DNA from 2 places in the Herbaspirillum sp. BH-1 genome. Region 2 is predicted to be linked to the other one. Evidence: predicted binding sites of a transcription regulator. Region 2 holds the regulator's gene; the other holds the start of a gene.

Region 1 (4,915 bases), on a different contig from region 2:
GTGCCGGCTCGGCCTGTGCCGGGGTGACGCCACCGGCCAGCAGGCTGAAGAGGGCAGTGGCGAGAAGGGCTCTGATCTTCAAATTCATGGGCTGTGCTCTGATAAAATGCTGGATTCATTGACCCTGGCGGCCATGCGCGGGGCTTGTGGAAGGGCAATTGTAACCTGTCCACTGCGGTTGTCAGGACAGCCATGCGCGCCTCCCCTCCCGCCTTCCCGCCCCGGCCGCAGCCCGAATCCAGCCTATCGCCATCCGATGTTCAGTTTCTTCAAGAGAAAACCCAAACCGGAAGCGCAGCCCGCGCTGCCGCCCCAGCCCGAAGCGGCGCCGCAGCCGGCTCCCACTCCGGTAGAGCCCGTACCGGCAGCCCCCGTCTCACCTGCTGCTCCCGTTGCACCCGCGCCGACGGTGTCTGCGCCCGCAGTCGCGCCGGTAGCGGCGCCTACCGTGGCCCCTGCGCCGCCAGTGCTGCCCGAGGCGGTCCTGCCCATCGAGGATGCGGTCGAAGAGGAAGTCGAAATCGTCGCCGCGCCCGAGCCGGAACCGGAGGTCAAGCGTTCCTGGCTGTCGCGCCTGAAGGCGGGGCTGTCCAAGACGTCCAGCAATCTCACCACCCTGTTCGTGGGAGCGCGCATCGATGACGATCTCTACGAAGAACTGGAATCGGCACTGCTGGTATCGGACGCCGGTGTCGAGGCCACCCAGTGGCTGCTGGACGAACTGAAGAAGAAGGTCAAGGCCGAGCGCCTGACCGAAGCCGCCCAGGTGCGTACCGCCTTGCGCACGCTGCTGATCGACCTGCTGCAACCGCTGCAGCGTCCACTGGTGCTGGGCCGCGACAAACCGCTGGTGATGATGATCGCCGGCGTCAACGGTGCCGGCAAGACCACGACCATCGGCAAGCTGGCCTTGCACCTGCAGGCTCATGGACAGTCGGTACTGCTGGCCGCCGGCGACACCTTCCGCGCCGCCGCCCGCGAGCAGCTGGCGGTCTGGGGCGAGCGCAACAATGTGCAGGTGATCGCGCAGGAATCCGGTGATCCGGCCGCGGTGGCCTATGACTCGGTGCATTCGGCGCAGGCGCGCGGTACGCATGTGGTGATGGTCGATACCGCCGGCCGCCTGCCCACGCAATTGCACCTGATGGATGAACTCAAGAAGATCAAGCGGGTCATTGCCAAGGCGATGAGCTCGGCCCCTCATGAAGTGCTGCTGGTCATCGACGGCAACACCGGCCAGAATGCGCTGGCCCAGGTCAAGGCCTTCGATGATGCGCTGGGGCTGACCGGCCTGGTGGTGACCAAGCTGGACGGCACCGCCAAGGGCGGTATCCTGGCGGCCATCGCCAAGACCCGCCCGGTGCCGCTGTATTTCATCGGCGTGGGCGAAAAGATCGAAGACCTGCAACCATTCAACGCCACCGAATTCGTCGATGCCCTCCTGAGCTGAACTGATGATTGAATTTACCCGGGTTTCCAAGCAATACGCGCGCGAGGTCTACGCCCTGCGCGACATCACGCTGTCGGTAAAGAAGGGCGAATTGATCTTCCTGGCCGGCCCTTCGGGCGCCGGCAAATCGACGCTGCTGAAGATGATCGCGGCCATCGAGCGCCCCACGGCGGGCAAGCTGAGCGTCAACGGCACCGACATCGGTGGCATCAAGGCTTCCGGCCTGCCCTACCTGCGCCGCAATCTGGGGTTGATCTTCCAGCAGCAGAAGCTGCTGCTGGACCGCAACCTGCTGGCCAACGTGATGCTGCCGCTGATCGTCACCGGTTCCTCGCGCCAGGACGCCGAAAAGCGCGCCCGCGCCGCGCTGGACAAGGTGGACCTGCTGGGCAAGGCCATGTGCGAACCGCTGGAACTGTCCGGTGGCGAGCAGCAGCGGGTGGCCATTGCACGGGCCATCGTCAACCGTCCGCAGATCATCCTGGCCGACGAACCGACGGCCAACCTGGACCGCGCCAATGCCAACAAGGTGCTGGCGGCCCTGAAATCCTTCCATGGCGTGGGCGTGACCTGCCTGATCTCGACCCATGATGAGCAATTCCTGACCGGTGCCGACCGCATCGTCTACCTGGACCGTGGCCGCATTGTCGATGGCTGGCACAACGGCGTGGCCAATCCGGTGGAGGTATCGCCATGAACTGGTTGAGACAGCATTTCGCCGCCATTGCCGACGCCTTGCGCCACCTGCTGCGCTCGCCGGGCAACTTCGTGCTCAACGTGCTGGTGGTCTCGATTGCGCTGGCGCTGCCCTTCGCGGGCCTGTCGGCGCTGGAAAACGTGCGCCCGATCTCGGACCAGATGTCGGTGGAGCCGGAAATCAGCATCTTCATGAAACCCGAGGCCAGCCGCGATGCTGCACTGGCAGTGGGCAAGACCATCAACCAGGTGTTGAAGGACGGCAACACCAACGGCAAGGTCGAGTTCATCCCGCGCGAAAAGGCCTTCGATGCCTTGAAGAGCAAGACCGGCCTGGCCGATGTGCTCAATACCCTGGGCAGCAATCCGCTGCCGGACAGCTTCGTGGTGCGCCTGCCGGGCTTCGAGAACGCCATGAATGCCGGCCGCGTCGATGACATCGCGCAGCAGCTGAAGAAGCAGGCCGGCGTGGATACGGTGCAGATCGACTCGGAATGGGTCAAGCGGCTGGCGGCGTTGCTGCGCATCCTGCGGCTGGTGCTGCTGTTCCTCGGCATCACGCTGGGTGCGGTGGTGGTGGCGGTGGTGTTCAATACGATCCGCCTGCAGGTGATGACGCAGCGCGACGAGATCGAGGTGTCGCGCCTGTTCGGGGCGACCAATTCCTTCATCTACCGGCCCTTCTATTACACCGGCGCCCTGCTGGGCGGATGCGCCGGACTGGTTGCGCTGGGGCTGGTGGTGGCGGCACAGCAACCGCTCAATGCGGCCATCCTCGATTTCGCGCACCTGTATGCGTCGGAATTCCAGCTGGCCCTGCCCAGCCCCATGGCCATCGCCCTGCTGCTGGCGGTGAGCGCCCTGCTGGGCCTGTTCGGGGCGATGCTGTCGGTGCATCGGCAGCTGGCCCGCAAGGCTTGAGGCTGTTCCTGGCCCCTCCAGATCGAAGCCCGCAGCAGCGGGCTTCGGCTTTTCTGGCATCGGAAACGTCGGTGGAACTCCTCGCCCTGCAATAATTCCAAGTCTCGTACGTCTTCCCAAGGGTGCTCGCCGGCCTTGCCGGCAAGGCGGCACTTCTGTCTGTGCTCCCTTTTTTGCCCTGGCGTCTGCCTCTTTCCAGCCCCGTGGCGCGCTGCAAAAATTGTTACAAGTTTCTCGCCTGCTTTTGACCCGCATCGCAACTTTTGTCGCCCAAAGGCGACTAATATGAAGGGGAAATAATGCAATCAGGGACTGACCAGCAATAGTCGTCGGCTATCAACGCTTCCCAATCATGCTATTAGCACTCTGGGGTGACGAGTGCTAGAATACCTTATCGAATTGCTCCAGTTTTATGTGAGCACTGCAACAAACCGAGACGATGCGCGCCCGCTGCGCATCTGCCGCGCCAAGCCACCGGCGCCGGCCCCCAAGCTTACCGCTTCATACTGTTTCCGCTAGGAACGAGGAGAATCCATGAAAACTGCGTCTGCACAAACTGCACTCATGCCTGCCGAGTCCAATGCACTCGCGCTGGGTTTTTCCGGCAGCCTGGGCAATATCGACGCGTATATTTCCGCAGTGAACCGCCTGCCCATGCTGACCCACGAGGAAGAAATCAAGCTGGCCCGCGACCTGCGCGAAAAGAATGACCTGGGCGCCGCCCAGAAGATGGTGTTGTCGCACCTGCGCCTGGTCGTCTCGATCGCCCGTGGTTACCTGGGCTATGGCCTGCCGCACGCCGACCTGATCCAGGAAGGCAACATCGGCCTGATGAAGGCGGTCAAGCGTTTCGATCCGGCGCAGAACGTGCGTCTGGTGTCCTACGCCATGCACTGGATCAAGGCCGAGATCCACGAGTACATCCTCAAGAACTGGCGTCTGGTGAAGGTTGCTACCACCAAGGCCCAGCGCAAGCTGTTCTTCAACCTGCGCAGCCACAAGGAAGGTCTGGACGCGATGACCCCGGCCCAGGTCGAGGCGCTGGCCAAGACCCTGGACGTCAAGCGCGAAGAAGTGATCGAGATGGAAACCCGTCTGTCCGGTCGCGATATTGCCCTGGAGTCGCCCACCGATGATGAAGATGACAAGTTCGCACCCATCGCCTACCTGTCCTCTGACAATTCGGAACCGACCCGTGTGATCGAGGCCAAGCAGTACGATCGCCTGCAATCGGAAGGTCTGGAAGCCGCACTGTCCAAGCTGGATGACCGCTCGCGCCGTATCGTCGAAGCCCGCTGGCTGGCCAATGACGATGGTTCGGGTGCCACCCTGCATGAGCTGGCTGATGAGTTCGGTGTATCGGCCGAACGTATTCGCCAGATCGAAGCGGTCGCATTGAAGAAGATGAAGACGGCGCTGCAGGCCTATTCCTGAGCCGGCTGATCCGGCTGATCCGACTGATCCGTATCGCAGCAACAAGAAAGGCGCCCTCGGGCGCCTTTCTTTTTTCCAGCTCTGGATGAGCTCTGCGGCTCAGTTCAACAGCAGCTTGATGTCATGCGTTAGGGTCTGCGGTCCCTGGCCGTGCTTGACGAACAGGCGGATGTGGCCCTGGGTATCGAACACATAGCTGCCGGCCGTGTGGTCCATGGTGTAGCTGCCGGGCTGCTTGCCCGGTACCTTCTGGTAGAACACCTTGAATTCCTTGGCGACCTTCTCGGTCTGCGGCAGGTCACCGCGCAGGCCCAGGAAACGCTTGTCGAAGGCTGGCACGTATTGCGACAGCACTTCCTGCGTATCGCGCTCGGGATCGACGGTGACGAAGAGCACTTGCACCTTGTCCGCATC
Region 2 (4,915 bases):
CACGGTGGCAAAGCCGATGGAGGACGGATCGCGCTCGCCGGTGACGCCTTCGCGGGCGTAGACGGCGACGTCGTCGAGATTCTTGCCCAGCGCGTCGGCGATGACTTCACCCATCTTCAGGGCGGTGCCGGAGGGGGCGTCCACCTTGTGGCGATGGTGCGCTTCGATGATCTCGATGTCGTAGCCGTGCGAGAAGTTCTTGGCGGCCAGTTCCAGCAGCTTGAGGGTCACGTTGACGCCCACGCTCATGTTCGGAGCGGCCATGACGGCGGTCTTTTTGGCGAATTCGGCGATGGCGGTCTTGCCCTCGGCGTCGAAGCCGGTGGTGCCGATGACGACCTTCACGCCATGCGCAGCGCAGAACTCCAGGTGCTTCAGCGTGCCTTCAGGACGGGTGAAATCGATCAGCACGTCGGCACCGGCCAGGCCACGGGCCAGGTCGGATTCGATGAGCACGCCGGTGGTCTTGCCCAGGAACAGGCCGGCATCGGTGCCGATGGCCGGTGCGCTGGGGGTGTCAAGGGCGCCGGAGAGCTTGAGGTCGTCGGCGTTGAGGATGGCTTCGATCAGCATGCGGCCCATGCGCCCGGAGGCGCCGGCGACTGCGATATTCAGTACTGTCATGGGAAACTCGGAATGACGGATGACGGGAGACGGGTATTGCTTACTTGCCTGTGGCCGAGGAGGGCGCCACGGGAGAGGCCGGTTTGATTTCGCTGTCGGCCTTGTCCTTGTCGGCGCCGAAACTGGCCTTGGCGCCGACCTTGGAGTCGGTGATCAGGGTCAGGTATTCGCTCTCGGTGGGCAGGTTCTCGCCGCCTTCGACGTGATCCAGCAGGTCATCCTTGAAGAAGACCGAGACCCGGCTGGTCATGATTTCGCCATTGCCCTTGGCCAGGCGGAAATCGTAATCCCAGCGATTGGCGTGGAACATGTCGGTCAGCAGCGGGGTGCCCAGCACGAAGCGCACCTGGTCGCGGGTCAGGCCGGGGCGCAACTGGGCCACCATTTCCTTGGAGACGAAATTGCCTTGCTGGATGTCGATGCGGTAGGGCTTGAGGAAGCCGAACAGGCTGTTGCTCTTGCCGGTTACCTTCACGCCCGAGGTGTCGGTCGGGGCCGCCTGCTCGGGCGACTTGGTCGAGGAACAGCCCGCCAGCAGGGCCAGGACCGCGACGACGCCGATTGCGGCGGTTTGATGACGGGACTTCATTCGGGAAAGCATGCGCATAAAGTTTTCAACCGGGTTGAGCCATGAGCCTAAAGCGCTATATGATAAGCTAGAACTTACTTCTTAAATAGGCATGAGTGCGTTCCGGACGCAAAAGGCTGCCCCACCAGCCCGGCCGGAGCGGTCCCCAGGCCCTCCCAGCGGACCAGCGCGCCTGTTTGAGACCAGTAAAAACCGGGAACCCACTCTACCATGCCGAACAATCCATCCGAACTGAAGGCCAGCGGCCTGAAGGCCACCCTGCCACGCCTGAAGATCCTGGAAATCTTCCAGAACACCTCCGTGCGCCACCTGAGCGCCGAAGACGTCTACAAACAGTTGCTCTCCGACAATCTGGACGTGGGCCTGGCCACCGTCTACCGCGTGCTGACGCAGTTCGAGCAGGCCGGCCTGCTCCAGCGCAACCACTTCGAAACCGGCAAGGCGGTCTTCGAATTGAACGAAGGCTCGCACCACGACCACCTGGTCTGCCTGGACTGCGGCAAGGTCGAGGAATTCTTCGATGCCGAGATCGAGAAGCGCCAGCTCAAGATTGCCCAGGAACACGGTTTCGAAATCGCCGACCACGCCCTGGCGTTGTACGGACATTGCAAGAACTGCAAGAAGCTGAAGAAATAAACCAGGGGCCTTGCTTGCGGATATTTACGCAGGCAATCCTTTGCAAAGAAGATGAAAAAGCCACGTGATGTCCCACGTGGCTTTTTTCGTTGGCTCCGTCGGCGGAAGCCGTATCCGTCTTCAGTGCTGGCTCAGCGCGCTGGAGAGCAGCTTGGCGGTGATGTCGACGATGGGGATGACGCGTTCGTAGGCCATGCGGGTGGGGCCGATCACGCCCAGGGTGCCGACGATGCGTCCGTTGACTTCGTAGGGGGCGGTGACGATGCTCATGTCGTCCATCGGTACCAGTTGCGATTCGCCGCCGATGAAGATCTGCACGCCCGTGGCCTTGCTGGACACATCCAGCAACTGCAGCAGGCCGGTCTTCTGCTCGAACATGTCGAACAGGCGGCGCAGGGAATTCATGTTGGAGGACAGGTCGCTCACCGACAGCAGGTTACGCTCGCCGGAGATGACCACGTTGTTGTCGGCTTCCTCGCTCATGGCGTCGCTGCCGGCTTCCACGGCGGCCTGCATGAGCACGGTCATGTCGTCGCGCAACTGGCGCAGCTCGCCCTGCAGGCGCAGCCGCACCTGGTCGAAGGACTGGCCGGCGTAATGCTGGTTGATGTAGTTGGCGGCCTGGACCAGTTGGCTGGGGGTGTAATCGACCTCGGTGAGCAGCATGCGATTCTGCACATCGCCACCCTGATCCACGATCACCAGCAGGATGCGCTTTTCCGACAGCCGCAGGAATTCGATCTGCTGGAACGCCGATTCACGCTTGGGCGTCATCACGACGCCGGCAAACTGCGATAGCGACGACAGCACCTGGGCGGCGTTGGTGATGATCTTCTGCGGCGAGGTGTTGTGCTGCAGGCGAGCCTGCAGGCGGCCTTCCAGCGCGCTTTCGTCGATCGCCTCGACCGTCAGGAGGGTATCGACGAACATGCGGTAGCCGCGCGGCGTCGGCACCCGGCCGGCCGAGGTGTGCGGGCTGGCGACGAAGCCCATCTCTTCCAGATCGGCCATGATGTTGCGGATGGTCGCTGGTGACAGTTCCAGGCCGGACAGTTTCGACAGGGCGCGCGAGCCCACCGGCTGGCCGTCGGCGATGTACCGTTCGACCAGTGCCTTCAGGAGTGTGCGGGCGCGGTTATCGAGTTGCATGGTGCATATTCTAGCGGCTTATGATGCAAAGAGTGACAGCGACGTGACGGCGGAGGTGAATTGGCGCCAGCCGGCGCTTCAGGCCTGCGCCGCCAGCCAGTCGTGCAGCTCGTGCAGATCGCGGCAGATGGCATCGGGGTAGATGCCATCGGGCAGCGTCCGCGCAAAGCGGTTCATCCACACCGCGCGCAGGCCCGCCTGCTGTGCGCCCTGCACATCCAGCAGGGGATCGTCGCCGACATAGACCGTGGCGCCTGGCGCCACCTGCAGCGCTTCGCAGGCGGCGTGGAAGATCGCCGGATCGGGCTTGGCGCGACCGAAGCGGTGGGCCGCGATGGAGACGCCGAAGTGCCCGGCCAGGCCGATGCGTTCGAGGTCGGCGAAGCCATTGGAGACCGAGCCCAGCGTCAGTTTGTCTTTCAGGCGCAGCAGTGCCGGTTCCACATCGTCGAACAGCGCGACCGTGCTGCGTGCTTCGGAGAACAGGGCCATGGCCGGATCGACCAGGGTCAGGTCCACATCGTGTTCGCGGAAGACCTCGGTCAAGGCGGTGTGGCGCAGCTTCCAGAGGTCGATGCGGTAGATCGGATCGGTCTGCATCAGGGCCATGCGGCGCTCGCGCAGACTGGCCACGGTATGCGCGGCAGCCACGGCCGGTGCGTGCTGGCGCAGCCAGTCGTAGAGCAGGCCTTCGGCGCGCACCAGCACCGGCTCGATGGCCCAGAGGGTGTCGTCGAGGTCGAACAGGACCGCTTCGATAGGCGGGGGAGGCAGGGTGGAAGCGCTTGGTTTCATTACAATGTCATCTCAAATTATGGTCTAATCCGCAGCATGTGGCCCATCAAATTACCCGTTCAGGCAGCCGTACCCAAAACCGTCGCCATCGTCGGCAAGTACCAGGCCGTCGGCATCGCGCAGATCTTGTCGGACATCGCCGTGTTCCTGGAGTCGCACGGCCACACCGTGGTCTTCGAGACCGAAACCGCCGAGAACATCGCCCTGCAAGGCTATGACAGCATGACTCCCGAGCAGATCGGTCATCACGCGGACGTGGCCATCGTGGTCGGCGGCGACGGTACCATGCTGGGCATCGCGCGCCAGCTGGCACCGTACAACGTACCGCTGATCGGCATCAACCAGGGACGCCTGGGCTTCATCACCGACATCGCGCAAGACCGCATGATACCGGCTCTGGCCGAAATGCTGGACGGCAATGTCGAAGCCGAGTCGCGCTCGCTGCTGGAAGCGCGGGTCTATCGCGAGGGCGGCGAGATCTTCCGCGCCCTGGCCCTGAACGATGTGGTGGTGGCGCGGGGTTCCACCTCCGGTATGGTCGAGCTGCGGGTCGAGGTCGATGGCCGCTTCATGTACAACCAGCGCTCCGACGGCCTGATCGTGGCCACCCCGACCGGCTCCACCGCCTATGCGCTCTCGGCCGGCGGACCCATCCTGCACCCCAGCCTGCATGGCATCGTGATGGTGCCGATCTCGCCGCATTCGCTGTCCAATCGTCCGATCACGCTGTCGGATTCCTGCGAGATCGTGATCCAGGTGGTTTCCGGGCGCGAGGTCAGCGCCAACTTCGACATGCAGTCGCTCACCAGCGTGCTGCATGGCGACCGCATCGTGATCCGCCGTTCGGCGCACAAGATCACCTTCCTGCATCCCCAGGGCTGGAGCTATTTCGACACCCTGCGCGAGAAGCTGCACTGGAATGAATACCCCTCGATAGAAGGCCGATTACAATAAGCGCGGCCGGCGCATGCCGGCTTGCGCCATTCTTCAGGCCTGTCCGTCCAACCCGCTGCGAGACCACCATGCTGCGTACCTTAACGATCCGCGACTTCGTGATTGTCGATGCCATCGAGCTCGAATTTGCGCGCGGATTTTCCGTCTTCACCGGCGAAACCGGCGCCG

What was found. Region 2 encodes HrcA, which represses chaperone genes, less so after heat shock. Its sites were predicted from a motif close to TTAGCACTCNNNNNNNNNGAGTGCTAA; they were not measured.
Region 1: a site for HrcA is predicted at 3,426-3,452, ahead of rpoH (RNA polymerase sigma factor RpoH). Genes of this name have one in related genera too.

The regions. Positions count from the first base shown of each region.
Region 1 is NZ_PKOI01000013.1:110,907-115,821, reverse strand. It holds gene HBH1_RS17250 (M16 family metallopeptidase) at 1-88, opposite strand, end outside; gene ftsY (signal recognition particle-docking protein FtsY) at 257-1,450, shown strand; gene HBH1_RS17240 (cell division ATP-binding protein FtsE) at 1,455-2,147, shown strand; gene ftsX (permease-like cell division protein FtsX) at 2,144-3,067, shown strand; gene rpoH (RNA polymerase sigma factor RpoH) at 3,602-4,501, shown strand; gene HBH1_RS17225 (SCO family protein) at 4,601-4,915, opposite strand, start outside.
Region 2 is NZ_PKOI01000002.1:160,298-165,212, forward strand. It holds gene dapB (4-hydroxy-tetrahydrodipicolinate reductase) at 1-624, opposite strand, end outside; gene HBH1_RS03930 (outer membrane protein assembly factor BamE) at 665-1,213, opposite strand; gene fur (ferric iron uptake transcriptional regulator) at 1,424-1,849, shown strand; gene hrcA (heat-inducible transcriptional repressor HrcA) at 1,970-2,998, opposite strand; gene HBH1_RS03945 (HAD family hydrolase) at 3,077-3,793, opposite strand; gene HBH1_RS03950 (NAD kinase) at 3,830-4,747, shown strand; gene recN (DNA repair protein RecN) at 4,816-4,915, shown strand, end outside.